Regions from separate parts of the Aminobacter sp. P4_D5 genome, predicted to be linked through region 3. Evidence: predicted binding sites of a transcription regulator. Region 3 holds the regulator's gene; each other region holds the start of a gene.
What was found. The regulator PhoB, encoded in region 3, activates phosphate uptake and scavenging genes when phosphate is short. The targets are predictions, from matches to a motif close to TGTCATNNANCTGTCAT.
Positions count from the first base shown of each region.

Region 1: the regulator PhoB is predicted to act here: its motif matches at 2,052-2,068, upstream of AC1DWF_RS07330 (BtaA family protein).
Region 2: the regulator PhoB is predicted to act here: its motif matches at 1,037-1,053, upstream of ugpB (sn-glycerol-3-phosphate ABC transporter substrate-binding protein UgpB).
Region 4: the regulator PhoB is predicted to act here: its motif matches at 7,646-7,662, upstream of AC1DWF_RS15650 (glycerophosphodiester phosphodiesterase family protein).

Region 1 covers NZ_JBFUIP010000021.1:25,620-36,502, forward strand. Annotated here, with positions in the region: gene AC1DWF_RS07315 (TerB family tellurite resistance protein) at 1-531, opposite strand, end outside; gene AC1DWF_RS07320 (DMT family transporter) at 680-1,582, shown strand; gene AC1DWF_RS07325 (hypothetical protein) at 1,635-1,925, opposite strand; gene AC1DWF_RS07330 (BtaA family protein) at 2,130-3,374, shown strand; gene AC1DWF_RS07335 (class I SAM-dependent methyltransferase) at 3,374-4,039, shown strand; gene AC1DWF_RS07340 (serine hydrolase domain-containing protein) at 4,032-5,417, opposite strand; gene AC1DWF_RS07345 (glycoside hydrolase family 25 protein) at 5,651-6,454, shown strand; gene AC1DWF_RS07350 (lytic murein transglycosylase) at 6,628-7,863, shown strand; gene AC1DWF_RS07355 (NAD-dependent epimerase/dehydratase family protein) at 8,020-8,889, opposite strand; gene AC1DWF_RS07360 (alanine racemase) at 8,994-10,214, opposite strand; gene AC1DWF_RS07365 (DMT family transporter) at 10,374-10,883, shown strand, end outside.
Region 2 covers NZ_JBFUIP010000309.1:110-3,357, forward strand. Annotated here, with positions in the region: gene tlpA (thiol:disulfide interchange protein TlpA) at 64-759, shown strand; gene ugpB (sn-glycerol-3-phosphate ABC transporter substrate-binding protein UgpB) at 1,115-2,425, shown strand; partial or broken gene AC1DWF_RS31115 (ABC transporter permease subunit) at 2,638-3,248, shown strand, end outside.
Region 3 covers NZ_JBFUIP010000239.1:362-5,258, forward strand. Annotated here, with positions in the region: partial or broken gene AC1DWF_RS29170 (phosphate ABC transporter ATP-binding protein) at 1-253, shown strand, start outside; gene phoU (phosphate signaling complex protein PhoU) at 295-1,002, shown strand; gene phoB (phosphate regulon transcriptional regulator PhoB) at 1,025-1,714, shown strand; gene AC1DWF_RS29185 (hypothetical protein) at 1,852-2,049, opposite strand; gene AC1DWF_RS29190 (hypothetical protein) at 2,505-2,651, shown strand; gene AC1DWF_RS29195 (L,D-transpeptidase) at 2,648-3,457, shown strand; gene AC1DWF_RS29200 (hypothetical protein) at 3,544-4,020, shown strand; gene AC1DWF_RS29205 (ferric reductase-like transmembrane domain-containing protein) at 4,017-4,742, shown strand; partial or broken gene AC1DWF_RS29210 (ROK family protein) at 4,756-4,897, opposite strand, start outside.
Region 4 covers NZ_JBFUIP010000064.1:878-11,760, forward strand. Annotated here, with positions in the region: gene AC1DWF_RS15600 (methyltransferase domain-containing protein) at 1-606, shown strand, start outside; gene AC1DWF_RS15605 (cupin domain-containing protein) at 638-982, opposite strand; gene AC1DWF_RS15610 (O-acetylhomoserine aminocarboxypropyltransferase) at 1,052-2,335, opposite strand; gene AC1DWF_RS15615 (CoA-binding protein) at 2,481-3,002, opposite strand; gene AC1DWF_RS15620 (VOC family protein) at 3,066-3,488, opposite strand; gene AC1DWF_RS15625 (enoyl-CoA hydratase) at 3,491-4,312, opposite strand; gene AC1DWF_RS15630 (PaaI family thioesterase) at 4,469-4,933, shown strand; gene rplM (50S ribosomal protein L13) at 5,148-5,612, shown strand; gene rpsI (30S ribosomal protein S9) at 5,615-6,091, shown strand; gene AC1DWF_RS15645 (hypothetical protein) at 6,221-6,502, shown strand; gene AC1DWF_RS15650 (glycerophosphodiester phosphodiesterase family protein) at 6,491-7,585, opposite strand; gene speB (agmatinase) at 7,785-8,741, shown strand; gene argC (N-acetyl-gamma-glutamyl-phosphate reductase) at 8,827-9,759, shown strand; gene AC1DWF_RS15665 (aminoglycoside phosphotransferase family protein) at 9,761-10,615, shown strand; gene AC1DWF_RS15670 (COX15/CtaA family protein) at 10,605-10,883, opposite strand, start outside.

The DNA of each region.
Region 1 (10,883 bases), on a different contig from region 3:
CACGCGATAGGGGTCAGCCTCGCCAAGGTCGAGGTGGCGCGCCAGGATCGTCTGGTAGTGCGCTTCTTCGATGCGGAATATCTCGGACACGCGGTGCAGGAAGGTGCTCTCGCGCTGGTGCAGCATTCCATCCGCCTTGGCGATATGGAACAAACCGTCGAGAATATCCTCGAGCATGCCGCAGTTCGTGTGCCCCGAGCCGCACAGCCGCGCCATGCGCTCGGCATAGAACTCGAAGCCGGCGGCATCCTTCTGGGCGATATCATAGAGACGCGCTACATCCCGCGCGTGCTCGGGCGGAACGGCAAAAATCTCGTAGAAGGCGCGAACCTCGTCCTGGGACACCACGCCGTCGGCTTTGGCCATCTTGGCCGACAGCGCGATCATCGCCACCGAAAAGGCAACGCGGCGGCGCAGCTCGGCATCGCCTGAAAAGATGGTGCGGACAGCCTCCACGACATCGGCGACGCCGTTTGCCGCCGAAGCCGAGATACGCGCGATGAAGTCGCCGAGACGGTCCCAAATCGACATGGCCGCTTCTTAGGATGAAACATTCGCAAATGCGAGATGACTTTGCGCATAAGGGTAACTTTGTCGGCAACACGTGCATCTGGACCAAAAAACTGGACCAAAGGAAAGTGCACGACGAAAAAGCAAAGTCCCGCTATCGAATTGCGCCATGGACGCGCGCAACACCACCCACCCGGCAAAGACGCTTTCCCGCGAAACCATCGGCCTTGCCCTTGGCACGCTCGGCGTTGTCATCTTCGGCGGCACCTTGCCGGCGACTCGCGTTGCGCTGACGACATTTTCGCCGTGGTTCGTAACGAATGGCCGCGCCGCGGTCGCCTCGCTTGCCGCCGCACTGCTGCTTGTGATCCTGCGCAAGCGCCTTCCCAGGGGCGATGCGCCGGCATTGTTCCTCGCCGGCCTGCTTCTGGTGTTCGGCTTTCCGATCTTCTCCTCCATCGCCATGCAGACTGTGCCGGCCTCGCATGGCGGCGTCGTGCTCGGCGTGCTACCTCTGGTGACCAGCATCTTCGCTGCACTGATCGGTGGTGAGCGGCCCTCGGTATTCTTCTGGATCTGCGGTGTCGCAGGCGCTGCCCTGGTTGTGGCCTTTGCCATGCGCGACAATGGTATGAGCCTGACAACCGGCGACATGTTCTTGTTCCTCGCGGCGCTTTCCGCAAGCCTGGGTTATGTCGTGTCAGGCAAGCTGTCGCGCCACATGCCCGGCTGGGAGGTCATCTGCTGGTCCCTGATCCTCACCGCGCCGATCTCGATCCCTGGAGCGATCTTGAGCTGGCATCCGGAATTCGCAAGTGCCTCGGGCGCCGCGACTTTCTCGTTCCTGTATCTGAGCTTCGGCTCGATGTTCCTTGGCTTCTTTGCCTGGAATGTCGGGCTTGGAATGGGCGGCATTGCCCGCGTCAGCCAGGTTCAGCTGCTGCAATCCTTCGTCACGCTCGCCATCTCGGCCTTCCTGCTGAAGGAGCATGTCAGCGGCGAAACCGTGTTTTTCGCGCTCGCCGTCATCGCCATCGTCGCATTGGGCCGACGTGCCCGCGTCGCGCGCTGACCCAAAGAAAAAGGCCGGAGACTGAGCCCCGGCCTTTCCTCCTCCCGCTAACCTACTGCGCGGGCGCCGCCGGCTCTGCCGGCTTCGGCTGCATCGCATCGTGGTTCTGCATGTCGCCGCCCGTGCCTGTTTCAGGCGTCGGCGTAATGCCTTGGGTCGTCGAATTGTCGGTTGCCGGCGGCGCGGCCTGAGGCGTTGCGGGCGCCGGGGTGGCTGGCGCCGGCTGCTCGGTAACAGGCGGCTTCACGCTCTCGGTGGTGGTGCTGTCGGTGTTGCTGTCGCTGCAGGCGGCAATGCCAAATAGAGCGATGGCAGAAACAGACGCGAGAATGAGCTTTTTCATAACAATTTCCTTTCCAAAACGACCCGCAAGCGGGCTGTCGGAGGGAAAATGCGCGGCAAGCCGACCGGTTTCATAACGTTCGGTGTCCGGTTGTCACATAGCCGACGGCCCACCATGTCGCGTCGCCGTCATCGCCGCGTCACCGCGCTGTCACGCCGGTGCGCTACCCACTGCGCCAACAACGAAGCGGGGAATCGCATTTCCATGACCGACGTTTCCGGAGAACTTGTCTTTCGTCGCGGCAAGAAAGTTGGCAAGGCGGTCTATCAAAACCGCGCCCTTTCCAAGCAGGGGCTGTCCGAGCGGCTCTTTGCCTTTTTGTTTTCCGATCTTGTCTACCCCCAGATCTGGGAAGACCCAGATGTCGACATGGAGGCGATGCAGCTCGCCGAGGGCCACAAGGTCGTCACCATCGCATCAGGCGGCTGCAACATCCTCGCCTACCTCACCCGCTCGCCTGCCCGTGTTGATGCCGTCGACCTCAACGGTGCGCACATCGCACTCAACAAGATGAAGCTCGCGGCAGTTCGCCATTTGCCGTCGCAGGCCGATCTGTTTCGGTTCTTCGGCGAAACCAATGTCGAGCACAACTCGCACGCCTATGACCGCTTCATCGCCCCGCATCTCGATCCATCGAGCCGCGACTACTGGGAAAGCCGCAATTGGCGCGGCAAGCGCCGCATCGCCACCTTCGACGGCAATTTCTACAAGACCGGGCTTCTCGGCCTGTTCATCGCTGCTGGCCATCGCGTGGCCAAACTCTATGGCGTCGACCCCGCCGCCATCATGGCGACCGGCAGCCAAAACGAGCAGCGCCGCTTCTTCGACGAGAAGATCGCACCCGTCTTCGAACGCCGCATGTTGCGCTTCGTCACCTCGCGCAAATCATCGCTGTTCGGCCTGGGCATCCCGCCGGCGCAGTACGACTCGCTGCTGACTTCAGGCGATGGCTCCATGGCCGGCGTGCTCAAGGCACGCCTTGAAAAACTCGCCTGCGATTTCCCGCTCGAAAACAACTATTTCGCCTGGCAGGCTTTCGCGCGGCGTTATCCCGCTCCAGGCGAAGCCGCCCTGCCCGCCTATCTCGAACAGGCCAACTACGCGACGATCCGCGGCAATATCGGCCGCGTCGGCATCCATCACGCCAATTTCACCGAATTCCTCGCCGGCAAGGACGCCGCAACGACAGACCGCTTCGTCCTGCTCGACGCGCAGGACTGGATGAGCGACGCCCAGCTCAACGCGCTGTGGAGCGAAATCACCCGGACATCCGCTCCTGGCGCCCGCGTCATTTTCCGCACCGCCGCCGAGCCGAGCCTTTTGCCAGGTAGGCTTTCGCCCGCTCTGCTCGACCAGTGGAGCTATGAAGACGCCCAGTCGCGCGATTTCACCGCCCGCGACCATTCCGCGATCTATGGCGGCTTCCATCTCTATGTGAAGAGGCCCTGATGAGCGCACCGGAGCTTCTGGCCAGCCATTCCGGGCTGATGGACGGTGTTTACCGGCATCAGCGCCACATCTACGACCTGACGCGCAAATATTATCTGCTCGGCCGCGACCGCATGATCGCGGAACTCGATCCGCCAGCCGGCGGAACCGTGCTGGAGCTTGGCTGCGGCACCGGGCGCAATTTGATCCTCGCTGCCCGCCGCTTTCCCGACACGCACTTTTACGGCCTCGACATCTCCGCCGAGATGCTGGCGACGGCCAGGGCTTCGATCGCCAAGGCGGGTTTGTCCGACCGCATCACCGTGGCACAGGCCGATGCGACCGCGTTCGATACTGAAGCCCTATTCGGTAAAACCGGCTTCGACCGTGTCTTCATCTCCTATGCGCTGTCGATGATCCCGGGCTGGGAACGCTCGGTTTCGGCCGCATTGGCAGCATCCAACGGCTCCGTCCACATCGTCGATTTCGGCCAGCAGGAGCGCCTGCCCGGCTGGTTCCGAAGCCTACTCAAAGGTTGGCTGGCGCGTTTCCATGTCACTCCGCGCAAAACCCTTGCCAGCGAAATCGCCAGCCAGGCCCAAGCGGCAGGACAAGGCTTCCGCTTCACCGCGCTTTATCGCGGTTATGCCTTGCTTATCGTGGTCGGAGGACAAAAGCCTATCTGAGCGCCGCAACCAGCGCCGCCAGCATGGCCTGGGGCTTGTAGTGCAGCTTCGATGGCGTCAGACCGAGCCTGACGACCACCATATTGGCCGAAGGAACGATCGCCACCGTCTGCCCGTCATGGCCCTGCATCCAGAACGCGTCTGCCGGCAGATCGAAGCTGGCATCGGGATTGCCACCCGGCGGCGTGCCGCCCTCGGGCCCGCGCAGCCAGAGCTGGCCACGGCCGTATCTCCCGTTCGACGCCGGCGCCTTTTCGCGCATCCACCCGACATAGCCCTCCGGCAGGATGCGTGCCCCATTCCACACACCGTCCTGCAGCAAGAACTGGCCAAAGCGCGCCCAGTCATGCGCGGTGGCATAGAGATAGGACGAACCTGCAAAAGTGCCGCGCGCGTCAGCCTCCAGCACCGCACTGGTCATGCCGAGCGGGCCAAACAGCTTTTCGCGCGGCCAGGCCAGCGCCTTGGCAGGGTCGCCCACCGCATCCTGCCACAGCCGTGACAACAAAATCGTCGTGCCGCTGGAATAGGAGAAAACCTTGCCGACCTCATGGGCCAAAGGCTTAGCCTCGGCAAAGCTTGCCATGTCAGGCTCGAGATAGAGCATACGGGTCACATCGGTGACGTCGCCATAGTCCTCGTTGAATTCGAGTCCGCTCGACATCGCCATCAGGTCGGCAAGGCTGATCGCAGCCCGCCCGTCGCCCTTCCAGGGCTCGAACAGCGCGGTCTCATCGACCGACATCTTGCCCTCGCCGACCAGCGTTCCGATGATAGCGGCCGTCACCGTCTTGGTCATCGACCAGCCGAGCAGTGGGGTCGCCGCGCTGAACCCCTCTCCATAGCGCTCGCCGACAATCCTGCCGTTCTGGACGACGACGATGGCACGCATGCCTGGCCCTGCCAGCGCCGCATCGTCGAGGATCGTGTTGATCGCAGGATGCTGCGACGCCTCGACCCGCTCGCCTTCCGGCCATAGAGCATCGCCATTGGCGGCAGGTGCCGCCGGCACGGCCCCAAGTCCTGCGGCGTTCAGATCGCCATCCGGCACGTTGGCGCAGCCCACCCCGTCATGAACAACCGCGAGGCCTTTGCCAAATACGCCAAACAACCCGGCACGCACGGTGCCGGCACTCTGGTCGACATGGACCGACATCAGTTTGAGCAACGGATGCCCTGGCGCCTGGACATCGTCGGCAAGCACCTGATTGGCGTCGCGGCCGGCAACAAAGGCGTTGGAACAAACGATCTTGGCGGCATAGCCGGAGCCGACACGGATCAAATCAGGCGGTGCAAAGTAGAGCCAGGCCGAAAGACCGGCGACCGCCAGGACGGCCAGACCGACCAGCCATTTGAGGATTCTGCCCGCTACGCGCATTGCGTCCCCGCCCCCGGCATCATGCTTCCGCCATGGAATTGCCGTCATTCCTCACGCAAATCTTTCAGGCTGTCGAGCACGATCAACGGTTTATCAACCATGATCGGCGACGATCACAGGAGGGGATAGGCGGTGTCTAGGGGAAACCGCTGATCCATCGAAGTAGAAGCTGGCCACATGGCCAACCCCATAACGACAAGCTCTGACCGGCTGTGCTGGTCCAAGGAGAAGTAATGCGCCGCGTTTCGGCTCTTGTGCTGCTCGCCTTCCTCGGCGCCTGCTCGACCGTAGACACCCTGTCCCTTGCCCCCACCGGCAAATCGACAACCATTGCCAGCGTGTCGGTCAAGAACCCACGCTTCAGCGACAGCGATCCGCATCAGTGGGAGAGCGGCGCGCCCTGGACCTACGCGATCCACGGCACCGACGTGTCGAAGTACCAGACCTCGATCGACTGGGCCAAGGCCAAGGGCAGCGGCATCTCCTTCGCCTTCATCAAGGCGACCGAAGGCGGCGACCGCGTCGACGACTATTTCGGAGAGCACTGGCGCGGGACCAAGGCGGCCGGCGTGCCGCGCGGCGCGTACCACTTCTACTATTTCTGCCGTCCGGCAGCCGAGCAGGCAAGCTGGTACATCAACAATGTGCCAAGGGAGGGCTCTTCGATGCCACCCATCCTCGACATGGAATGGAACCCACAGTCGCCGACCTGCAAGCTGCGTCCGCCTCCCGCCACCGTGCGCAGCGAGATGAAGATCTTCCTCGACATCGTCGAAAAGCATTACGGCAAAAAGCCTATCATCTACACGTCGATCGACTTCTTCGAAGACAACAACCTGTCGACGTTCCCAAGCTATCATTATTGGCTGCGTTCGGTCGCCGGTCACCCGACCACGAGATACGGCAGCCACCCCTTCACCTTCTGGCAATACACCGGCACCGGTGTCGTGCCGGGCATCAAGGGCGACGCCGACATCAACGTGTTCAACGGCACCGAGCAGCACTGGAAGAAGTGGCTCGCCGCCAACACAAAATAGCCTGGACTGCACTACCGGGCTGCGCATTTCGCATGGCAGATGCGACAAGAAGAGGGGGTGCGGCCCTCGCCCCGTTTCTGTAGAAGGCGCGGCAAGACATTAAGCTGGCCGTCCGGCTGCTTTCGACGTTGCGCGAAAGCCTTGACGTGACGGGCCACGCAGGAGAACTGCCCATGAAACTGCTGAGCAAGGCGCTGGTCGCCGTACTTCTGACCACAGCGGCCGCGCCTGCGATCGCCCAGGATACCGCTGCCGTTCCCCAGGGCGCGCCTGCGGTCGCCTCGGAATGTGGCGACGACTTCGCCACCTGGAAGCAGAACCTTGCCAATGAGGCCCGTGCCGCCGGCGTCGGCGAACAGGGGCTTGCGGCTCTGGCCAACGCTGCGCTCGACCCGAAAGTGCTGGAACGTGATCGCGCCCAGGGCGTCTTCGCCCAGACCTTCACCCAGTTCTCCGAGCGCATGATCAGCGACTACCGGCTCAAGCACGGCGCCGCCAACCTGCAGAAATATGGCCAGTACTTCACCATCGCCGAACAGGACTACGGCGTGCCCGGACCGGTGATTGCTGCGTTCTGGGGACTAGAGACTGATTTCGGCGCGGTGCAGGGCAATTTCAACTCGCTCAACGCGCTGGTGACGATGGCGCATGACTGCCGCCGGCCTGACCTGTTCCGCCCGCAGGTGATCCCGCTGATCACCTTGATCGACCGCAACGTCCTGCCCGCCGACGTCAAGGGTGCATGGGCCGGCGAAATCGGCCAGACCCAAATCCTGCCCACCGACTATCTGGCGCGCGGCGTCGATGGCGACGGCGACGGCATTGTCGACCTGCGCAACAGCCCGGCCGACGTCATCTTGACCACCGGCAAGAAGATCCAGTCGCGCGGCTGGAAGCGCGGCGAGCCGTGGATCGAGGAAGTTCGGGTTCCCGCCGAGATGGCCTGGGAACAGACAGGCCGTACCAACAAGCAGCCGTTGGCCACATGGGCCGAAATGGGCGTCACCATGCGCGACGGCAGCCCGCTCAAGGACAATGGGCTCAAGGGCGCAATCGTCTTGCCAATGGGCCGCAAGGGTCCGGCTTTCCTGACCTACGACAATTACGATGTCTATCTCGAGTGGAACCAGTCGGCGACCTACACGCTGACCGCGGCCCATCTTGCCGCGCGTCTCGCCGGCCAGCCCGCCTTCGATCGCGGCAATCCCGACCCGGGCCTGACAGGCGATGCCATGAAGCAGCTGCAGCAGAAGCTGGCCGACAAGGGCTACGACGTCGGCGGCATCGACGGCATTTTGGGCACCAACACTCGTGAAGCCATCCGCCAGGAACAGATACGTCTCAAGCTGCCTGTCGATGGCTGGCCGACTGACGAGCTGCTGGCCGATCTTCAGGCGAGTAGCGATTAGCGAGTAGCGAGTAGCGAGTAGCGAGTAGCGAGTAGCGAGTAGCGAGTAGCGAGTAGCGAGTAGCGAGTAGCGAGTAGCGAGTAGGAATATTCGCGCTCGAAATGCGCTCAACCCCAATTTTCCCTATTCGCTACTCGCTATTCCCCATTCGCTCCCTCAAAACAACGAAGCCGCATCGTGGTGGACCGGCTTCCAGCCGAGTTCGGCCCGCGCCTTGTCTCCGCTCAGGCGCTGGCTGATCGCATAGCCCCGCGCCCACTCGCCCAGATTTTCCGCAGCAAGGTCGACGCTGACGATGTGTAGCTCTGGACGCTCCGTCCGAAGCTGCCGCGCCACCCCAAGGACAATCTCGCCGACCGTCAGGCCATCAATGGCCGAACCGTTGTAGACCGCGCCGGCTCGCGCCTTTTCGAGAACATTGAGGTAAAGCTCCGCCAAATCTTCTGCGTGAATCAGCGGCCAGACCACCTCTTTGGAGCCGATCACCTCGACCGGCCTTCCTTCATGAATCGCATCCATGAAGGACGAAAACACGCCGCCCTCGGCCGAATAGACCATCGCCGGGTGCACGACGAAGCTGTCTATGTCGGGCGCTTCGAGCACACGCCTCATAGTGTCGATCGTCCCGCTGAATGCCGGCAAAGGATTAAACGGGGTTTCCTCCGTGGCCACGCGCGCTCCGGTTGCCCCGAACAGCCAGCAGCCGCCGGTATAGATGAAGCGTGGCCGTTTCGGCATCGCGCCCAGCACAGGCAAGAGCGCGTCGAGCAGTGCCGCCTCGACCGGCCCCATGTCGTCGCCAAAATCCGACGCGGCCTGAATGACAGCATCTACCGGCCCGATCTTGGCTGCCCATTCCCCAGGTTTGCGCAGATCGTCCAGCAGTGCCGTTGCGCCCGCCGCTTTCAACCGGTCAGCCGAGGCTTCGGAACGGGCCAAGCCGACGACATGATGTCCGGCAGCGATCAGGCGCCGCAGGACATGGCTGCCGATGAAGCCGGTGCCGCCAAGAAGAAATATGCGCATGCGAATGGTCACTTAGCGAATAGCGAATAGCGAATAGCGAATAGTAGATCGGAGAGTTCGCGCAGCAATTCAAGCCGCTTTCCCTATTCCCTACTCGCTCCCTTTCAATCCGCCATCGTTTCCAGGCTGGCCAATCCGACTGGTGCCTCGCCCTCGTCGAACGGCGTCGTCACCTCGACGAATGTGTCGGGGTAAAAGCCGTTGAATCGGGTCCTGAGCGACAGCGAATAAGCGCCGATATGGCCGATCTCGATCCAGTCGCCGGTGTCGATCGTTTCAGGCAACCAGAACGGCCGCGACAGGATGTCGACGGAATCGCAGGTCGCCCCGCACACCTTGAACGGCACGATCTTGCCGACGTCGCCATTGCGCGTGCGGATCGCCGGATCGGGAATGAAACGCGCCGGCAGCGTGATCTTGCCGGTCCAGGAATCCGACAGCGACGCCCAGATACCGTCATTGATGTAGATGCGCCGGCCTTTTCGCAGCAAAACCCGCACGATCAGCGACAGGCAGCGCGCCACGATCACCCGGCCGGGCTCAGCCACCAGTGGCATGTCGTCGAAATTATATTCCTTCAGGTCGCCGCGAAAGCGCGACATGATCTGCCCGATCGAGGGCATCGCCGGCTTCTTGCTGTTGGGGTCATGGCCATATTCGGCCGGAAAGCCGCCGCCGACGTCCAATCCGGCAAGATCGAAGCTGACGCGGTTGCGCACCCAGTCGACCGAAGCAAGCGCCCGCTCATAGGTATCGGGATCCTCGATCTGGGAGCCTACATGGAAGCAAAGTCCGACCTTGTAGCCGTTGCGGTTGAGCCGTTCGGCCAGTTCGACCGCATAGGCAGGTCCCGCGCCGAATTTCTTCGACAGCTCATAGGCCGCCGATCCCTTGGTCTGCACGCGCACGAACACCGTGATCGCGCCTGGGTCGATGTCGAGCGCGCGCACCACGCGGCTGAGCTTGGTGATTTCGTCTTCATGGTCGACCGCAATCACCCTGATGCCATAGGTCTCGAGCGCCAGCCGGATGTCGGACTGCGCCTTGACCGGGTGCATGTAGATCATTTCGGCGTCCGACGAGACCTCCCTCACCGCCGCGAACTCGCCGGGCGACGCCACGTCGAACATCGTCACCCCGGCTTCGACCAGCGCCTTGAGCACGATCAGCTCACCATTGGTCTTGACCGCATAGGCGGTCTTGCCGGGGAACATCTCCATGAAAGCCCTAGCATCGGTTTTCAGCACTTCGGGCCGGAAACAATAAACCGGGGCATCCGGACGGAGCGCCAGTGCTGCCTCGCGCGCATTCTCGAATCGCTGCATGGAAGCTCCTTGTTGCGGGGCGAAATCTAAAGCAAGCCGCCGATGATGCAACCCGCGCGCAATCCAGCGGCCCGCTGCGTCACGTCATCGGAATCGGGTGGCCCTATCAGAGAAGCGCGACTACCGCTTGAATGTGACAAGGCGACGAAGGGAATCAAAATGTCGGCAAGAGACTGGGCCAAGCTTCTGTTGCTGGGCGTCATCTGGGGCGGCTCGTTCTTCTTCGTCCACATAGCGGTGGCCGAAATCGCGCCTCTCAAGCTCGTCTTGTTTCGGGTGATGATCGCCGCCCTGGCGCTTCACGTATATCTGCTGGTGCGCGGCCCCTCCTTCCGCCTGGCTTTGCCGCTGTCTGGAACCTTGTTTGGGCTGGCGCTGCTCAACAACGTCATCCCCTTCTCGCTCATATTCGCCGGCCAGACCGAGATCGGCGCCGGCCTCGCATCGGTGCTGAATGCCACAACGCCATTTTGGACCCTGATCGTCGCCAACATGATGACATCAGACGAGAAACTGAACTGGAACAAACTAGCCGGCATCGCGCTCGGCATTGGCGGCACTGCCGTCATGATCGGCCCCGGTCTTGTTGCCGGCCTCGGTGGCCCGGTCTGGGCCAAGCTCGCGCTGATCGGAGCAGCGCTGTCCTACGCCTTTGCGCTGATGGTGGCA
Region 2 (3,248 bases), on a different contig from region 3:
CATCTGGTTGCTGGCCTTCTTGTCGCTCATCGTGATACCCGGGCTCCGGAGAAAATTGGTTAGATGTCGGACCGCAAAAAAATGTTTCCAGCCCCACGCCATATCCTGCTTGCCGCCGTTGCGGGCGTGATCGCCGGCGCGGTCGCGGTATATGTCAGCACCACCCTTCCTGGCAACAAGACGCCGTCACCGACAGTGGCAGCCGACACGAGCGCGCAAGCCAGCGCCGACGACAAGCTTTGTGCTGCCAAGGCCGACACCGCCAAGGCGATCGGCGCTGCGGCCACCGGTCATGTGGCGGCGATGCTGCCCGCCGATCCGCCGCAGTCGCTCAAGACGCTTGCCTTCAACGACCCCCAGGGCAAGCCGATGACGGTCGCCGACCATGCCGGCCGCACGCTTCTGGTCAATCTGTGGGCGACATGGTGCGCGCCGTGCCGCGCTGAAATGCCGGCACTCGATGCTCTGGAGCGCGAGATGGGTGGGGAGAATTTCGAGGTCGTGGCCATCAATGTCGACACTGGCGATGATACCAAGCCCAAGAAATTCCTCGAAGAAATCAATGTCTCTTCGCTGGGCTACTACCGCGACAACACGCTTGGGGTGTTCAACGATCTCAAGAAGCGCGGTCTGGCGCTCGGCCTGCCGGTCACGCTGTTGATCGACGGCGAAGGCTGCCTGCTCGCCAACATGAACGGCCCGGCCGAGTGGGCGAGCCCCGACGCCAAGAAGCTGATCGAGGCTGCGCTCGCCAAATAAAGCGAGGCGTGTCCACACACGCTCGTTTTTGCGCGATGCAATTGTAGATTGAACAAGAGACCCAAAGCCTTTCGCCCATTCCAGGCGCGAAAGGCTTTTCGCTGCAGGCCCCAAATGATTTCAGCCTTTTGTTAGCCGGCATTGCTGGCAATTCAGATGAGTCTAATTGTCGGTAAATCGCTTTCGTTTTTTGCAAATGCGAAAATCGATGCTCCGGTTGCAGCGCAAGTGAAAACGAAGCGCGCCAAATGCGACCTTCATACGATCGCTACAAAACTGTTGTAGCGCTGTCATATTCCGACAATACTGCTCCTCGCGGAACTAAACATTTCGCCAACCACAACGGGAGCMAGACATGAAGACCTTAGGCTTCGCGGCCGGAGTTGCCGCCACTATGACGCTGCTATCCAGCACCTCCGCCTTCGCAGTCACCGAGATTTCATGGTGGCACGCCATGACCGGCGCGAACAACGAGGTCGTTGAGAAGCTTTCCAAGGAGTTCAACGAGAGCCAGGCCGATTACAAGATCGTGCCGGTTTTCAAGGGCACCTATCCCGAGACGCTGAATGCCGGCATCGCCGCCTTCCGCGCCAAGCAGCCACCGACGATCATGCAGGTCTTCGATGCGGGCACGGGTACGATGATGGGTGCTGAGGGTGCCATCAAGCCGGTCGCCGAGATCCTGTCGATGGACGGCACGGTCTTTGACAAGAGCCAGTACCTGCCGGGCATCGTCTCTTATTATTCGAAGCCGGACGGCACCATGCTGTCGTTCCCCTACAATTCATCCTCGCCGATCCTCTATTACAACAAGGACATCTTCCAGAAGGCTGGCCTCAACGTCGACAATCCGCCCAAGACCTGGACCGAAGTCTGGGACGCCGCCAAGAAGATCAAGTCGAGCGGTGCCGCGCCCTGCGGCTTCACCTCGACCTGGCTGACCTGGATTCACACCGAGAATTTCGCCGCCTGGAACAATGTCTCCTACGGCACCAATGAAAACGGCATCGGCGGTACCGACGTCGAGCTCAAGATCAACGCTCCGGCCTTCGTCAAGCACTTCCAGGAACTCGCCGATCTCGCCAAGGACGGCACGTTCAAATATGGCGGCCGCACGTCCGAGGCCAAGCAGATCTTCCTCGCCGGCGAATGCGGCATGTTCACCGAATCCTCGGGCGGCCTTGGCGACGTGATCAAGTCGGGCATGAACTATGGCACCGGCCAGCTGCCCTACGAGGCCGACGCTGCGGGTGCTCCGCAAAACACCATCCCGGGCGGTGCTTCGCTGTGGGTCTTCGCCGGCCTGCCGGATGACCAGTACAAGGGCGTAGCCGCCTTCTTCAACTTCCTGTCGCAGACGCCGATCCAGGCGCGCCTGCACCAGGTCTCGGGCTATCTGCCGGTCACGCTCGCAGCTTATGAGGAAACCAAGAAGTCGGGCTTCTACGACAAGAACCCGGCCCGCGAAATCCCGATCAAGCAGATGATGGGCAAGGCGCCGACCGAAAATTCGAAGGGCGTTCGCCTCGTCAACCTGCCGCAGGTCCGCGATATCGAAAACGAAGAGCTCGAAAAGATGCTCGCTGGCCAGCAGACCGCCCAGCAGGCGCTCGACAACACCGTTGCGCGCGGCAACAAGGCGATCCAGGAAGCGATCGGCAACTGACGTCCGTTTGATGTCATCGTAGCGCTGCCCCTCATCCGCCTGCCGGCACCTTCTCCCCGTCATGACGGGGAGAAGGGACAAGCGGCAAGGTGGGCGCCCTCCCTCTCCCCGTCCTTCACGGGGAGAGGGTAAGGGTGAGGGGCGGCGCCAACGCTGGGCCGAAGAATGCGGCGCCACGCAATTTCCGACAAACGCGTAACAAGAGGCCCTCATTGTCCCCACGCGTCGTCTTCCCCAACAAGATCCTGCCTTACCTGCTGGTCGCCCCGCAGCTGGCGATCACGCTGATCTTTTTCTACTGGCCCGCCAGCCAGGCGCTGCGCCAGTCAATGCTGCGCGAGGATCCCTTCGGCCTGTCGTCGAAATTCGTCTGGTTCGCGAATTTCAAGAAGGTGCTGTCGGACCCGTATTACCTTAACTCGATCCAGGTCACGGCGGTGTTTTCGATCGCCACAGCGGCCGTCGCCATGGGTACGGCACTGCTGCTCGCCGTCATGGCCGAAAAGGTGATCCGCGGTCGCGGCATCTATCGCACGCTGATGATCTGGCCTTATGCCGTTGCCCCGGCAATCGCTGGCATGCTGTGGCTGTTTCTGTTCAACCCGTCCATCGGCTCTCTGGCCTACGCCCTGCGCTGGCTGGGTATCAACTGGGACCCGCTGCTCGACGGCGAGCAGGCGATGGCGTTGGTCGTCGCCGCCGCGTCGTGGAAGCAGATCAGCTACAATTTCCTGTTTTTTGTTGCCGGCCTGCAGGCGATCCCCAAGACGCTGATCGAAGCGGCGGCCATCGACGGCGCCAAGCCATTCAAGCGCTTCTGGAC
Region 3 (4,897 bases):
GATCCTGATGGACGAGCCGTGCTCGGCACTCGATCCGATCGCTACCGCGAAGGTGGAGGAGCTGATCGACGAGCTGCGCGAGAACTACACGATCGTGATCGTGACGCACTCGATGCAGCAGGCGGCACGCGTGTCGCAGCGCACCGCGATGTTCCACCTCGGCTATCTCGTCGAGGAAGGCGCTACCGACAAGATGTTCACCAACCCCGACGACAAGCGGACGCAGGACTACATCACCGGCCGCTTCGGCTGAGTGGACGTTTTCGCCGCCGTATACGAGACGAGGAATAAATCATGGGCGAACATACAGTCCGGTCCTTCGACGAAGAACTCCAGCATGTCGACCAGCTCATCCGTGACATGGGCGATCTCGGCGGCTCGATGGTTGCCGGTGCCATCCGCGCGCTGTTGTCGTCCGACCAGGCGCTGGCGCAAAGCGTTGTCGCCGACGACACGATCATGGACGCCAAGCAGCGCGAACTCGACAACAGCGCCATCACGCTGATCGCCAAGCGCCAGCCGATGGCACAGGACCTGCGTGCCGTGGTTGGCGCCATCCGTATGGCGGGGGATCTCGAACGCATCGGCGACCTCGCCAAGAACATCGCCAAGCGTGTCGGCGCTGTCGGCCAGTCGCCGACGCCACGCAATCTTTCGCATTCGATCGATGCCATGGCACAGCTGGTGCTCGACCAGGTGCGGGGCGTCGTTGATCTCTATGTCGCGCGCCAGGCCGAGGGCCTGAAGAACCTGCGCGCCGACGACCAGAAGATCGACATCCAGTACAACGCGGTGTTCCGCGAGCTCCTGACCTACATGATGGAAGATCCGCGCAACATCACTGCCTGCACGCATCTGCTGTTCTGCGCCAAGAACCTGGAGCGCATTGGCGACCATGTCACCAATATCGCCGAGAACGCGTATTTCGTGGTGACCGGCACGCAGCTGCCGCTCCACCGGCCGAAGGTTGAAGAAACCACATCGCCGGTTTCGGCCACCTGAACTCCAACATGAAGGACTGCCGATGATCGCCCCCAAGATCATGGTCGTCGAGGACGAAGAGCCGCTGGGCGTGCTGCTTCGCTACAACCTCGAGTCCGAAGGCTACCAGGTCGAGGTCGTCACGCGTGGCGACGAGGCCGAAATACGGCTTCAGGAAAACGTGCCCGACCTTTTGGTGCTCGACTGGATGGTGCCGGCACTCTCCGGCATCGAGCTGTGCCGCAGGCTTCGGATGCGGCCCGACACCGAACGGCTGCCGATCATCATGCTGACGGCGCGTGGCGAAGAGAGCGACCGCGTGCGCGGGCTGTCGACTGGTGCCGACGACTATCTGGTCAAGCCGTTCTCGACGCCCGAGTTCATGGCACGGGTCAAGGCGTTGCTGCGCCGGGCCAAGCCCGAAGTGCTGTCTTCGATCCTCAAGGTCGGCGACATCATGCTCGACCGCGAGTCGCACCGGGTCTACCGCAAGAAGAGCGAGATCAAGCTCGGGCCAACCGAATTCCGGCTGCTGGAGTTCATGATGCGGCATCCCGGCCGGGTGTTTTCGCGCAGCCAGTTGCTCGACAATGTCTGGGGCGAGACGATCTACATCGACGAACGTACCGTCGACGTCCATGTCGGGCGCTTGCGTAAGGCAGTCAATACCGGCCGCATGCCCGACGTGATCCGCACCATCCGCGGCGCCGGCTACGCCATCCGCGAGGATTAGCGCCGCTGTTCCGTTCTTGCCGCAAGCGGCGAGCGCACCAGTGGCTGCGGCCAGCAGCAGATCAGGCCAATCGGCAGCGTGCCGCCATCGACGCCGAGCTCTACGCACTGCTGACCGCCCGGTCTGCGTGGTGGCGCTCAATCATGAAGATCGCCTGCGCCGCGAAGCTTTGGCGTCGGTCTGATGTAAACAACCTTCTGGTGATTGGAGTGTTGTTCTGCAAGAGCTCCGTCACATCCATTCTTTTGATGGACAACTTCTTCAAGAATGGCAGTTAAAGTTCCGACGATGACACTTTCGTGATCTCGGTGATACCAAAAATTGTCTGTTTTCATGCTAGTTGGCGCTCCGTGCGCAACTTTGTCTCGGTAATTGTTCTGGTGCTGATCACCATCCTCTACGGACTGCCCCTCGATCGGGCAGCGGCCGTAGGCATGAACATTGGCGAGCTGCCGGGCGTAACCTTGCAGGCTGAAGTTACAGCCGGATCCGATGGGTGTTTGCCATCCCCGGAGCGCTGTGTCGGTGAGTCCTCTGACGACCGCTTCGCCAGCACACACTGCCTGGGCGACTGCCCTGCCTGGCAGGCCCGCGTCGAGCTTCCCGCACCGACCCGCGCAGCGCTTTTGAAGCTGCTTCCAGATCCCATGCCGCGTCGCTTGGTGATCGCATCGCTCCTTCGGCCTCCGATCGCTGCCTGATTTCCGACCGTTCGGCCTTTGGCTGCCACCGTCCGGCTCGCACGCCAGCCCGCTCGGCGCCAATGCGCTTTTCTCGCGGCAACCGCGACATGACGCGTGCCCGCACGCATGAGCCGTCACCGGCCGGCGGATCGGTGCCGAACGGCCACATTCGCATGAACAACGACAGCGTCATCAACTTCCATGACTGCGTGTCGCTCGAAGTACAGGAAATGGTTCCAGGAGACTGCAAATGACTACGGGCACTTTCGAAACGAACGCCGCGGACTCCGCGCCCTTGCCCGGAGACGGCTCGGCACTGAGCCGCCGGCATTTTCTCAGCGGCGTAGCCGCGCTGGGAACGCTTGCGGTGTCCGGCTGCGTCAGCACCCAACAAGCGGCCGTGCCGGCCGCAAACGCACCGGTCAAAAAGGCGCCGCCGGTCGTCGACAGCAATGCCCTTGCGATGTACGGCCCGCTTCCGAACGAGCGGTTCCCAATCGCCGCAATCGACCTGACCAAGGTACCGAGCCGTTTCTATCGGCAGCAGGTCGACTATGCCACCGAAGAACCGGTCGGAACGCTCGTCGTCGACACGGACAACTTCTACCTCTACCTCGTCCAGCCAGGCGGGAAGGCCATGCGCTACGGGGTTGGACTTGGCCGGGCCGGTTTTACCTGGGCGGGAAGGGGCCGTATCGGTTGGAAGCAGGAATGGCCGAAATGGACGCCTCCAAACGAGATGATCGCGCGTCAGCCAGATCTCGCCCAGTGGAGCGCCGACAGGGGCGGCATGCCGCCAGGCCTTACAAATCCGCTGGGATCGCGGGCGCTCTACGTCTTCCAGGGCAAGGTCGACACGCTTTATCGCGTTCACGGAACGCCCGAATACTGGACCGTCGGAAAGGCGGTTTCGAGCGGCGGCGTTCGCCTCATGAACCAGGACATCATAGACCTGTATGAACGGGTGCCGAGCCAGTCTCCCATCCTCGTGCTGGGCGATCCGACCCAACCCCATTCGCACGAGGTCGCCAGCGACAGTGCTCGGCAAGCCGCCGGCTGATGTAACGGTCGCGCAGCAGGTTCTCGCCGGGCGGTTTGCGAAGCGCCGCCCGGCCAACCGTCATGGTTCCGTTGGAGGAATAAGCGATGCAGGGTGAACACACACTTTCCGGTCTGCGCGGAACCGCTGCCGGCTGGCATGGCCGCGACGTTCTCAAGGGGGTGGCCGTGGCTATCCTGAGCTTCGCAGCGCTGGGCACCGTTTCGGCGCTCTGGGACAATCCGCTCTTCATTCGGATGACCCCCGTTGGGAGCTGGGAACTGCCCGCCCTGGCGGTCCTGTCGGCGCTTTCGGGGCTGTACGTCGCCGTGCGGCGCCCCTTCTGTTCGGCCCGCCGCGCGGGTGCCGGCGGCGTCGCGGACTTCATCGGCATCGCATGCCCGACGTGCAACAAGCTCCTCATGCTCCTGTTCGGGGGCGAATTGCTGATGACCTGGTTCGACCCGATCCGGCCATTGATTGCGGCGCTGGGAATTGTGCTTCTCGCTGTCGCTTCATGGCACGAAATGCGAGCTTGCCGCGCAGACAATGCAGACGCCACGCAAATGGAGTATCCGAAGTGACCGGTATCCCCGCGGCGCGCGCACACGCCGACCGGCTCGTTCCACTTGCCTGGCGCCGGATGCTGCTGCGCCATTTCGCGGTCATCGGCCTTTCGGCGGCGCTGGTCTACGCGTTCGCCCTCGTGCACGCCCAGTGGAGCCCGATGCACAGGTGGAACCGCGCATTCGCGGACGCATCGCTGGCGATGCTGGTGATCACCATGTCGATCGGACCCGGCTCGCGTCTATGGCCGCTCTTGCTGCGGATAGTGGCCTATCGGCGCGAGACCGGTATCCATGCGACGCTTTTGGCGGCCGTGCACACGGCCATCATACTCAGCGGCTGGGTCGAGTGGGATTTTGCGCGGCTGTTCGGCTTCGAAATCATCCCGCAGACGGGCGAGTATGTGATGTTCCAGCATGGCTTCGGGCTTGCCAACGTGATCGGCATTGGCGCGCTGACCTATGCGCTCGCGCTCATGGCCACCTCGAACGATCGGTCGATCCAGCTGCTCGGTTCCTCGGTCTGGAAGTTCCTGCAGAACGGCGCGACGGTGCTGTGGGGGCTTGTTGTGCTGCACACGGCCTATTTCCTGTTCATGCACTTCCTGAGCTTCCATCGCCCGCCGCCCGCGCCGAACCCTCTGCAATGGCCGTTCGTGGCGGCGGTGCTATCGGTGCTGGTGCTGCGCGCCGCGTCCTTCCTTTCGACTTGGAGCAAGAAGAGGAAAAGTGCCCGGTGATGGCCTTCGACGGTTAGGCGAAATCGGCCCCGGCAAGGCGAGGGGCCGTGCCGGCGGCGAAGATCTCCTGATCGACGTACAGCAGGGCGCGCATTAGGCAGCCCAGGCGGATGAGCGGGACTTCGTTCGGCTCGGTGTCGAAGGAGATCGCCTTG
Region 4 (10,883 bases), on a different contig from region 3:
CGGATCGAACGCAGCGCCCAATTTGTCGATATCGCGCGCCGATTTACGAACGAACTCGCGCTGCCTCAGGTCGAAGTGTGCGAGGGTGATGCCTACGAGACTGGACTGCCGCGCGCATCCTTTGATGGCGCGCATATGCGACTTGTTCTTGTCAATGTCCCCAAACCAGAGCTCATCGTCAAAGAGATGGTTGCTCTGGTGCGCCCGGGCGGTTGGGTGGCGAGCTTCGAGGCGGATTATCTCACGCATATCTGCGACCCGCCATCACCAGCCTGGACGCGGCTTCTTGAGGCATACTCCGCCTATTCGTCAGCGCAGGGAATTGACCTGTTCGTCGGTCGCCGCACCCATAGGCTGTTTCGCGACGCGGGCATCGCGAACATTACCGTGGACCCCGTCCTTCACACCTACCCTCCGGGTCACGACCGGCGGCCGATTCTTTGGGATTTCATCAACAATGTTCGAGACAAATTGACCGAAGGAGGATTTGTCGGGCGTGACGAACTCGAGACAGACATGGCTGCCCTCGACAAACACCTTTCAAATCCTGACGTGCTCGTCGTATCGCACCTCTTCTTCAGGCTGTCCGGCAGAGTCCCGAGTTAGCCACGGCACAAACGACTTTTTGCCGGCCACCTCAAAGCCGGATCACATATTCCTTGCGGGTCGTTTCAAGCACTTCCCAGCTTCCCTTAAAGCCGGGTCGCAGTACGAAACTGTCACCTGTGCGAACGGTGCGGGGCTCGCCGCCGTCTTCTGAGACGACCGAGACGCCTGACAGTATGTGGCAGAACTCCCACTCGTCATATTCGATGCGCCACTTGCCCGGCGTCGATTCCCAGATGCCGGCATAAAGCCCGCCGTCGGCCTCCTCGGCGTTCCAGGTCAGGAATTTTGGATCGCCTGAAATCAACCGGCCTTCGGCCGGCGCGCCTGATTCCGGCTCGATGCCGCTTACGTCGATGGTGAGAAATCTCGGCAAAATCCAGCTCCCAGACAGCAAAAGGCCCCGGCAACATAGCGCTGCCGGGGCCAAGTCTTGCACAGCCGGTCAGACCTTGGCCAGCGCCTGTTCGAGATCGGCGACGATGTCGCTGACGTCCTCGATGCCGACCGACAGACGCACCACATCCGGGCCCGCACCGGCGGCCACCTTCTGCTCGTCGGAAAGCTGGCGATGGGTGGTCGAGGCCGGGTGGATGACCAGCGACTTGGTGTCGCCGACATTGGCGAGATGCGAAAACAGCTCAAGCGCTTCGACGAACTTGACGCCGGCTTCGTAGCCGCCCTTGAGCCCGAAGGTGAAGACGGCACCCGCACCCTTCGGCGAGTATTTCTTCATCAGCGCGTGGTTCTTGTCGCTCTTGAGGCCGGGGTAAGAGACCCACTCGACCTTGGGATGGTCGGAAAGCCAGCCGGCGACGGTGAGTGCATTGTCGCAATGGCGCTGCATGCGCAGCGGCAGCGTTTCGAGACCGGTGAGGATGAGGAACGAGTTGAACGGCGAGATGGCCGGCCCAAGGTCGCGCAGGCCAAGCACGCGCGCGGCGATAGCGAAGGCGAAATTGCCAAAGGTCTCGTGCAGCACGACGCCGCCATATTCCGGCCGTGGCTCCGACAGCATCGGATACTTGCCCGACTTCGACCAATCGAAGGTGCCGCCATCGACAATGACGCCGCCGATCGAATTGCCATGGCCGCCGATGAACTTGGTCAGCGAATGAACGACGATATCAGCGCCATGCTCGATCGGGCGGATCAGATATGGGCTCGCCAGCGTGTTGTCGACGATCAGCGGCAGGCCGTGCTTGCGGGCGATATCGGCCACTTTTTCGATGTCGACGAAGGTGCCGCCGGGATTGGCCAGGCTCTCGATGAAGATCGCCTTGGTCTTGCCGTCGATCTGCTTGTCGAAGCTCGAGATGTCGTTGGTGTCGGCCCAGCGTGCTTCCCAGCCGAAGTTCTTGAAGGCATGGCCGAACTGGTTGATCGACCCGCCGTAAAGCCTGGTTGCGGCAACGAAATTGTCGCCGGGGCGCATCAGGTTGTGGAACACGAGCAACTGGGCCGCATGGCCCGACGCCGTGGCGAGTGCTGCGGTGCCGCCTTCAAGGGCAGCTATACGCTCTTCGAGCACCGCCTGCGTGGGGTTCATGATGCGGGTGTAGATGTTGCCGAAGGCCTTCAGCCCGAAAAGCGAGGCGGCATGATCAGCGTCGTCGAAGACATATGAAGTCGTCTGGTAGATCGGCGTGGCGCGGGCGCCGGTTGCCGGGTCGGGCTTGGCGCCGGCGTGGACCGCTAGCGTGTTGAAACCAGGAGCGCGCTGGGACATTTGATCCTCCAAGGGTATGTCAGTCGAATTCGGCGGCTATATTTGGCGGAGCCGCTGCCAGAAAGCAAAGACGAATATTCCTGGCCGCGCTGAAGTTGCAGCACGATTTTTCCAAGAGTTCGAGCGGGCGCGAAGGTTGCTGCGGCTATTTTGCGCGAATGCCGAAGCTCTGGAACCCTTCGCGCATCACCGGACGCTTCGCGGACAGCACGCCGGAATTGACGCCATTCCAGCCGATCTCGCCGGCAAGCCTGGCATATTCGATCTTGGGGCAGCGGTTCATGACGACCCGGATGCCGGCCGCCTCGGCGCGCGCGGCAGCCTCATCATCGCGCACGGTGAGCTGCGTCCAGATGACTTTGGGCAGCGGTTCGAGCTTGAGCACCTCATCGACGATGCCCGATACCGCAGCCGACGCCCGGAAGACATCGACCATGTCGAGAGTAGCGGGAATGTCGGCAAGGCGGGCATATGTCATGCGGCCAAGGATTTCCTTGCCGGCATGGCCAGGATTAACCGGGAAGACCTCATAACCCTTGTCGATCAGATACTTGGCGACGAAATAGCTCGGCCTGACGTCGTTGGCCGAGGCCCCGACCACGGCGATCGAGCGGACCGAATTCAAGATGTCGGCGATGTAGGCATTGTCATAGGCGTCGTGGTTCATGGCCGTCCTCGTTCGCCGGTTCCGAATACCGGTTTTCGGTGAACCACGCAAAGGCGTCGCGTTTCACGGCAACGAAATACTGCCGTCCTTGGCGAGCGGAAAATCGGGATTGTGCGCAACTTCCCACAAATGGCCCTCGGTGTCGGCGAAATAGCCGTACCAACCACCCCAGAAGGCGCGCTGTGCCGGCTTGACGATGCGCCCGCCCGCGCGCTCCGCATCGGCCAGGACTTCGTCCACCTCGGCCTCGGAACGCGTGTTGTAGGCCAGCGACACGCCTGAGAAGCCACCTTTTGTAGCTGCGATACCCGCGTCGACGGCAAGCTGGTCGCGCCCCCATAGGCCGAGCACCAACCCGCCCATCTGGAAAAACGCGACACCTTCGGTGATCGTCTTGTTTCGTTGAAGCCCCATGGCTTCGTAGAAGCGCACGGCGCGGTCGAGATTGTCGACCCCCAGGGTTACAAGAGAAATCCGCTGTTCCAAGCCTATTCCCCCTTCCACTCCGCTTCGCGCTTTTCAATGAAGGCGCCGATGCCTTCCTCGGCATCCCTTGCCAGCATGTTTTCGACCATCACCCGCGAGGCATGGTGATAGGCTTCCGCCAACCCCATCTCGGCCTGGGCGTAGAACGCCTCCTTGCCGATCTTCAGCGTCAATGGCGATTTTGAAACAATGGTTTGGACGTATTTGCCAACAATGTGATTCAGGTACTCCCGCGGTACGACGCGGTTGACCAGGCCGAAGTCGCGCGCTGTCGTGGCGTCGATCGCCTCGCCGGTCAGCAGCATCTCCATGGCCTGCTTGCGCGAGACGTTGCGCGACAAGGCGACCATCGGCGTCGAGCAGAACAGGCCGATGTTGACGCCTGGCGTGCAGAACGTGGACTGATCCGAAGCTATGGCGAGGTCGCAGCTGGCCACCAGTTGCAGCCCGGCTGCCGTGGCCAGACCATCGACTTCGGCGATCACCGGCTTGGGATGACGCACGATGGATTGCATCAGCGTCGAGCAGCGCTGCATGGTCAGCTCGAAGAAGGCGCGGCCGCGATCGGCATCGCTTCTGTGTGCCGTCATTTCCTTGAGATCATGTCCGGCGCAAAACACCTTGCCCGACGCCGCGAGCACGATCACCCGCACCGCCTTGTCGTCGCGCGCGCCGTCAAGTTGTGACTGAAGTACTGCCATCGTTTCGAGCGAAAGCGCATTGGCCGGCGGATTTGCGAGCGTCAGGCGCAATACGCCCGTCTCCAGCGTCGACCATACCGGTCCCTCCGGTTCGCTGCGCTTGATGGCGACGATTTCTGCCATATTGTCCCTCTTCGCGTTCGATGCGGCGAAAGAATCGCCTGCGTCGAAGCATAAGCGTATACGCGCAGCCTTGAACCTTAGTTCCCAACTATGTCTTGTTGGCGACAGATCAGACGCGGGAACCGGAACGCGGCTTGCGCAGGGGAAGACCAAACTATGCCGAAACAGAGTGGATTGAAGCCGCTGATGACCGCAGCCGCGGTCAACGATCTCCTCAGGGAGGTCTACCCGCAGCTCAACGAGCACTATGATTTCTATCAGGTGACCGAGGTGTTCCCGGGCGGCTGCACCGTGCGTCTCAACGCCGATGAGCGCCATCTCAGGCCGGGCGGCACGGTCTCCGGTCCGTCGCTTTTCACCCTTGCCGACATTGGCGGCTATGTCTGCGTGCTGAGCCACGCCGGGCCCGATGCGCTGTCGGTGACGACCAATCTCAACATCAACTTCATGCGCAAGGCCGAAGCCGGTCCGATCGACGGCCACTGCCGCATCCTCAAGCTTGGCAAGAGCCTGATGGTCTTCGTCATCGACATCGTTGCTGGCCCCGACCAGCAGACCGTAGCCCACGCAACAGGTACCTATTCAGTGCCGCCAAAGCGTCAACGCGATGCGGTAAAATAATACCTCTTGCACATCTCATTGTTTTCGTTGAGTTTTGCAGGATATCTGACCTGCCGCTTCGCTTGACGCGTCATTAACACTCACCTATAAGCCCATTCAAAGCAGCGGCCCGCATTGGGTCGCCGTTTTGTTATTGGCTAGGGCTTCGGCCTTTTGCCAATGAAAGCAACAAGAAACGCCTTCTCCGGAAGGTCCGAACCGAAAGCATATAACCATGACAACCTTTTCGCAGAAGCCTGCGGACGTGGTGAAGAAGTGGGTGCTGATCGACGCCGAAGGTCTCGTCGTCGGCCGTCTCGCCTCCATCGTCGCCAACATCCTCCGCGGCAAGAACAAGCCCACCTTCACGCCCCACGTCGACGACGGTGACAATGTCATCATCATCAACGCCGACAAGGTCGCGTTCACCGGCAAGAAGCTCACCGACAAGGTGTACTACTGGCACACCGGCCATCCCGGCGGCATCAAGGAGCGCACCGCGCGCCAGCTGCTCGAGGGCCGTTTCCCCGAGCGCGTCCTGGAAAAGGCCATTGAGCGCATGATCCCGCGTGGTCCGCTTGGCCGTCGCCAGATGAAGAATCTCCGCGTCTATGCAGGCGCCGAACATCCGCATGTCGCTCAGATGCCCGTGACGCTCGACGTCGGCGCGCTGAACGCCAAGAACAAGAAGGCCTCGTAATTATGGCTGATCTCAGCTCGCTCGCAGAACTCGGCACCGTGACCGCTTCGGTGCAGCCTGCCGCTCCGGTTTACGTGCAGAAGCTCGACAAGAGCGGCCGCGCTTATGCCACTGGCAAGCGCAAGGACGCCATCGCCCGTGTCTGGGTGAAGCCGGGCACCGGCAAGATCATCGTCAACGGCAAGGAATACGCGGCATACTTCGCGCGCCCCGTGCTGCAGATGATCCTGAACCAGCCGCTCGTAGCAGCTGCCCGCGTCGGCCAGTACGACATCATCGCAACCGTCGTCGGCGGTGGTCTTTCGGGCCAGGCCGGTGCTGTTCGTCACGGCATCTCCAAGGCGCTGACCTACTACGAGCCGGCGCTGCGCGGCGTGCTCAAGAAGGGTGGCTTCCTGACCCGCGACAGCCGTGTCGTCGAGCGTAAGAAGTACGGCAAGGCCAAGGCCCGCAAGAGCTTCCAGTTCTCCAAGCGCTAAGCGCCGAGACTGCATTCTCCAGAATTTCGGAAGGGGCTGGTCAAACCGGCCCCTTTCTTTTTGTGCCTGCGCACCAATGCCGTATGATCTCTTGCAACCTGTCGGGTGGCACCAGCGATGGAGACGGTCATGCTGCGCATGCTTGCTGCGACTGTGGCGGCCCTGACCGCCGCCTCCTCGGCGGTGGCCGAAGCAGCACCGAACAGCAAATTCCAGAAGCGCGCCGGCTACTACGACACCTGCTGGCAGCGGGCGGCCGACAAGGCCATAGCCAAAGGCGCCGACCAGAAGAAAGCCGCCAAGAAAGCTGACAGCCGCTGTAAGAAATTGTCGAAAAAGCTATTGAGCGCCGGCGGCTCGAAATACGACATGAAGGAACGACGGCGCTCCCTCCGGCAGTCAATCGACTGATAGCGTGGCATCTCGGTTCGTCGGCGCATTTCCCCGACGAAGGGCGCCCTGCCCCATTGCCGCCGCAACCGACTCGTCGACGTCCGCATAGGGCGCGCGATAGCCATTGGCAGCCAGCCATTGGATGGCTGCTTTGGGCTCGTCAGTCTGGATCATCGTTGCGCCACGCTCGGCCCAGAAGCCGAAGGTTTGTCCGGGAAAGCCTGCGGCAACCGCAAGCTCGTCGCCGCGCCCGCCGGACAGGAAACCGCCAGGCTTGTTGACGATGGCATGGGTGTCGACCCAGATGTGCCAATTGCCGCGTATGGAAGCCGCCCTCACCTTGGCCGAAAACAGTGGCCCGCCTGATACTGTCATCGTCTCGGCATCGCCACGCCAGGTGATCATCTCGACCGCGCGGGCGGAAAACGCCTTGCTGGCTACCTCGATGAAGCCGGCATCGCGCACCGCATCGTCGGCGATGATCGGCATGAACTGAAAGCCCTGGCCAACCCGACGCATGGTTTCCTTGACCGTCGCCACGCGTTCGGCATCCCAAAGGTTCGCCTTCACGACAACTTGTTCCTCCATGCCCATGTCGCGCGCTATGGCAACCATGTCCGCGAGATCGGTGGTTTCCAGCTTGTTGTCGAGATTGACCAGGATCTTGCCCTTGGTGACGCCAAGCATTTCGCGCAAGGTCGGTACCGGCTCGCTGCTCACCTCGCCCGTTCCCTCAACGACGAGGCGGCAGTGACGCAATTCTTCTAGCGTGCGGGCAATCACCTCGCCTTTGCAGTTGGTCGTTCGGTCGAGCCAGCTGTCATGCATGACGATCAGTTCGCCATCCCTGGAGCGCCGTATGTCGATCTCGACCATTTCCGCGCCAAGCGCGATGACGCCGCGCACCGAGGCGATGGAATTTTCGGGATAAAGCCCCTTGCCTGCCTCCAACCCGCCGCCGCGATGGGCCACCACCATGACGTGGTCACGCCACTGATTGGCATCGTCGAAACGCTCGAGGATCTGCTCGGCCCGCGTTCCTGCATGCCCCACTGAGGGGCCGCCAAAGACAAGAAATAGGACTGCCAGAACTGCCCGCATGGGAATCGCTCCATGGCCGAAGGATGCGACAACGAGTTAGGCAGTACCGATGACAAGGGCATGTAGGGCGGATGACAGAGACATGAACGCTCGGGAAAGCCGGCCAGCACACGCAGTGCACCTCGGGGCTGGCATGTTGCGGCCGGCTTCTGTAGTTCTTGCCCCTCGAATTCCGATAGACCGACTGCGGAGACTGCCCATGCCCACTTCATCGATCGATCACGCCTTCACCGCGCGGACGAACACCGGCCGCTCGGGTGATCCGACCTATGCAGGGGCCCTGTCTTTCATGCGACGCAAGTATTCCAAGAACGTTGCAGGCGCCGATGCGGTGGTCTGGGGCATTCCTTTCGATGCAGCGGTCACCAATCGGCCGGGCGCGCGCTTTGGCCCGCAGGCCATTCGCCGCGCCTCGGCGATCTTCGATTGCGACCCGCAATATCCTTTCAACCGCGACCTGTTCGACGATCTCGCCGTCGTCGACTATGGCGACTGCCTGCTCGACAGCGGCAACCATCAAAAGACGCCGGCGACAATCGAACGCGAGGCGGCGAAGATCCTGAAATCTGGCGGGTTCCTTTTGACGCTCGGCGGCGACCATTTCGTCACCTGGCCGGTGCTCAAGGCACATGCCGCGGTCCACGGCCCAATGGCGCTGGTACAATTCGACGCCCACCAGGACACCTGGCCGGACGACGGCAAACGCATCGACCACGGTTCCTTCGTCGGGAGGGCGGTGAAAGAGGGCATCATCGATCCCGACCGCTCGATCCAGATCGGCATCCGCACCCATGCACCTGACGATTTCGGCATCAAGATCCTCTATGGCCACGAGGTCGAGGAGATGCGGGCCGCCGACATCGCTTATGCGATCGCCGAGCGCACCGGCGGCAAGAAAACCTATGTCACCTTCGATATCGACTGTCTCGACCCAGCCTATGCGCCAGGAACCGGCACCCCGGTGGCGGGCGGCCCCTCCTCGGCGAAGATCTTGTCGGTGCTGCGCCAGATGACCCAGATCGATATTGTCGGTGCCGACGTCGTCGAGGTTGCGCCGGCCTACGACCATGCCGATATTACGGCCATCGCAGGCTCGACGGTCGCCATGCACTATCTTGGCCTGCTGGCCGAGAAGAAGGCACGCGACAAAGCCTGAGACGACGTTTCAAGGACTTGCCGACTTGAGTCCGAATCCGGCCATAAGCTTATGAAATGCTGAAACTTTCGACGGAACGACAGACATGAAACCGAAAATCTTCATCGACGGCGAACACGGCACCACCGGTCTGCAGATCAGGGCGCTGCTCGCCGGGCGCCATGACCTCGAAGTCATTTCGGTGCCTGTCGAGCGCCGCAAGGAACTGGCGGCGCGCGCCGAATTTCTCAACGCGGCTGATGTGGCGATCCTGTGCCTGCCCGACGATGCGGCGCGGGAGAGCGTCGCGCTGATCGAAAACAACACCACGCGCGTCATCGACGCATCGACCGCCCACCGCGTGGCGGACGGCTGGACCTACGGCTTTCCGGAAATGGACGAAGCGCAGATGAAGGCGATCGCGGCATCGAAGCGCGTCGCCAACCCCGGCTGCTGGCCACAGGGGCCGATAGCCGGCCTGCGGCCGCTTATCGCGGCGGGGCTTCTGCCGGCGGACTTCCCGGTTACCGTCAACGGTATCTCGGGCTATTCCGGCGGCGGCCGCCAGATGATCGAAGATTACGAGGCGCTGGGCGAGGATTCGCCCGAGTTCCTGCCCTACGGCCTGATGCTCAAGCACAAGCACGTGCCTGAGCTGCGCACTTACGCCAAGCTCGCGCACGATCCGATCATGCAACCGGCCGTTGGCAATTTCGCGCAGGGCATGATCACCGTGGTTCCTCTGCAACTGGGCCGCCTTGCCAAGGTGCCGACTGGTGCGGAACTGCACGCGGCACTCGCCGACCACTATGCCGGCCTCAAGGGCGGTGTGATCGAGGTCGCGCCGCTCATCGACTTCGAGCGCAGCGACGACATCCAGCCCGAAATCTTCAACGGCACCAACAAGATGAAGGTCTATGTCAGCGCCAATGACAGCCGCGCGCAGGCATTGCTGATCGCCGTCTACGACAATCTCGGCAAGGGCGCCTCGGGTGCCGCTGTCCAAAACATGGACCTGATGCTCGGGCTCAAGCACTAAGATGGATCAGGCTGCCGTTCCAGGCCGCTGGCCGGATCACTGGAATATCAGCGATCCCCAGCTCATTGCCGAAACGTTTTCCAGCCGCATCTGGAAGGTGCGACTTGCCGATGGCAGCCCTGCCGTCGTCAAGGCGCTCAAGCCCTTCGACGACGTCTGCGACGAGCTTCGCGGCGCGCATTACCTGTCCTGGCGCGATGGCGTCGGCGCGGTCCGGTTGCTCGGCTTCGAGGGGCACAACATGCTGCTCGAATATGCCGGCGATCGGCTCCTTGTCGACGAATTGAACGAGCATGGCGACCGGCACGCGACCGACATCGCCAATGAGGTGTTGGCCAAGCTGCTTTCGCCCTCGGATGTTCCGCCTCCGGCTGATTTACAGCCGTTGCGGAAGCGTTTCGCGAGCCTGTTCAAGAAGGCCAAGGCTGATCGTGATGTTGGTAGTGAGAGCCTCTACCTAGAGGCAGCGGTCATTGCGGAGCGCCTGCTGTCAAACCCGCACGAACTGCGCGTGCTGCATGGCGACCTGCACCACGAGAATGTCCTGCACGGCGAACGCGGCTGGCTGGTGATCGATCCCAAGGGCATCCTGGGCGATCCAGGCTTCGACGCAGCGAATTTCTTTTACAATCCGCTCGATCGCCACGGCGATCTCTGCATCGAGCCGGAGCGCATCGCTTATATGGCGGAGAGTTTCGCCAGAACGCTGTGTCAGCGCCCCGACGCGATCCTCGATCATGCCATTGCCTGGGGTTGTCTTTCGGCATCCTGGCACGCCGAAGACCGCAACGACGCCGACGAAAACAGCGGACTCACCGTTGTCGCGGCAGTCCGCAACGTGCGGGCTAGCTTCTGATCTCGACGTCGTTTTCCAAGGGGTAAGCCCCCTTGGTGCCGCGCCAATGGGCGGTGGCGAAGATCAGCACGATCAGCGCAAAGCCCTGATGCAGCAGCGCCCAATGCATATGCGCCTGCATCAGCAATGTGCCAACGCCAATGGCCGCCTGACCAAGGATCAAGATCACCAGCATCCAGGCCCGGCGCGCATGCGTCGTCTTGGGTGCTGCCCGCATGGTCGAGAAGGCATGCCAAAGTGCAACCACCAGCACGGTGTAGGCGAACAT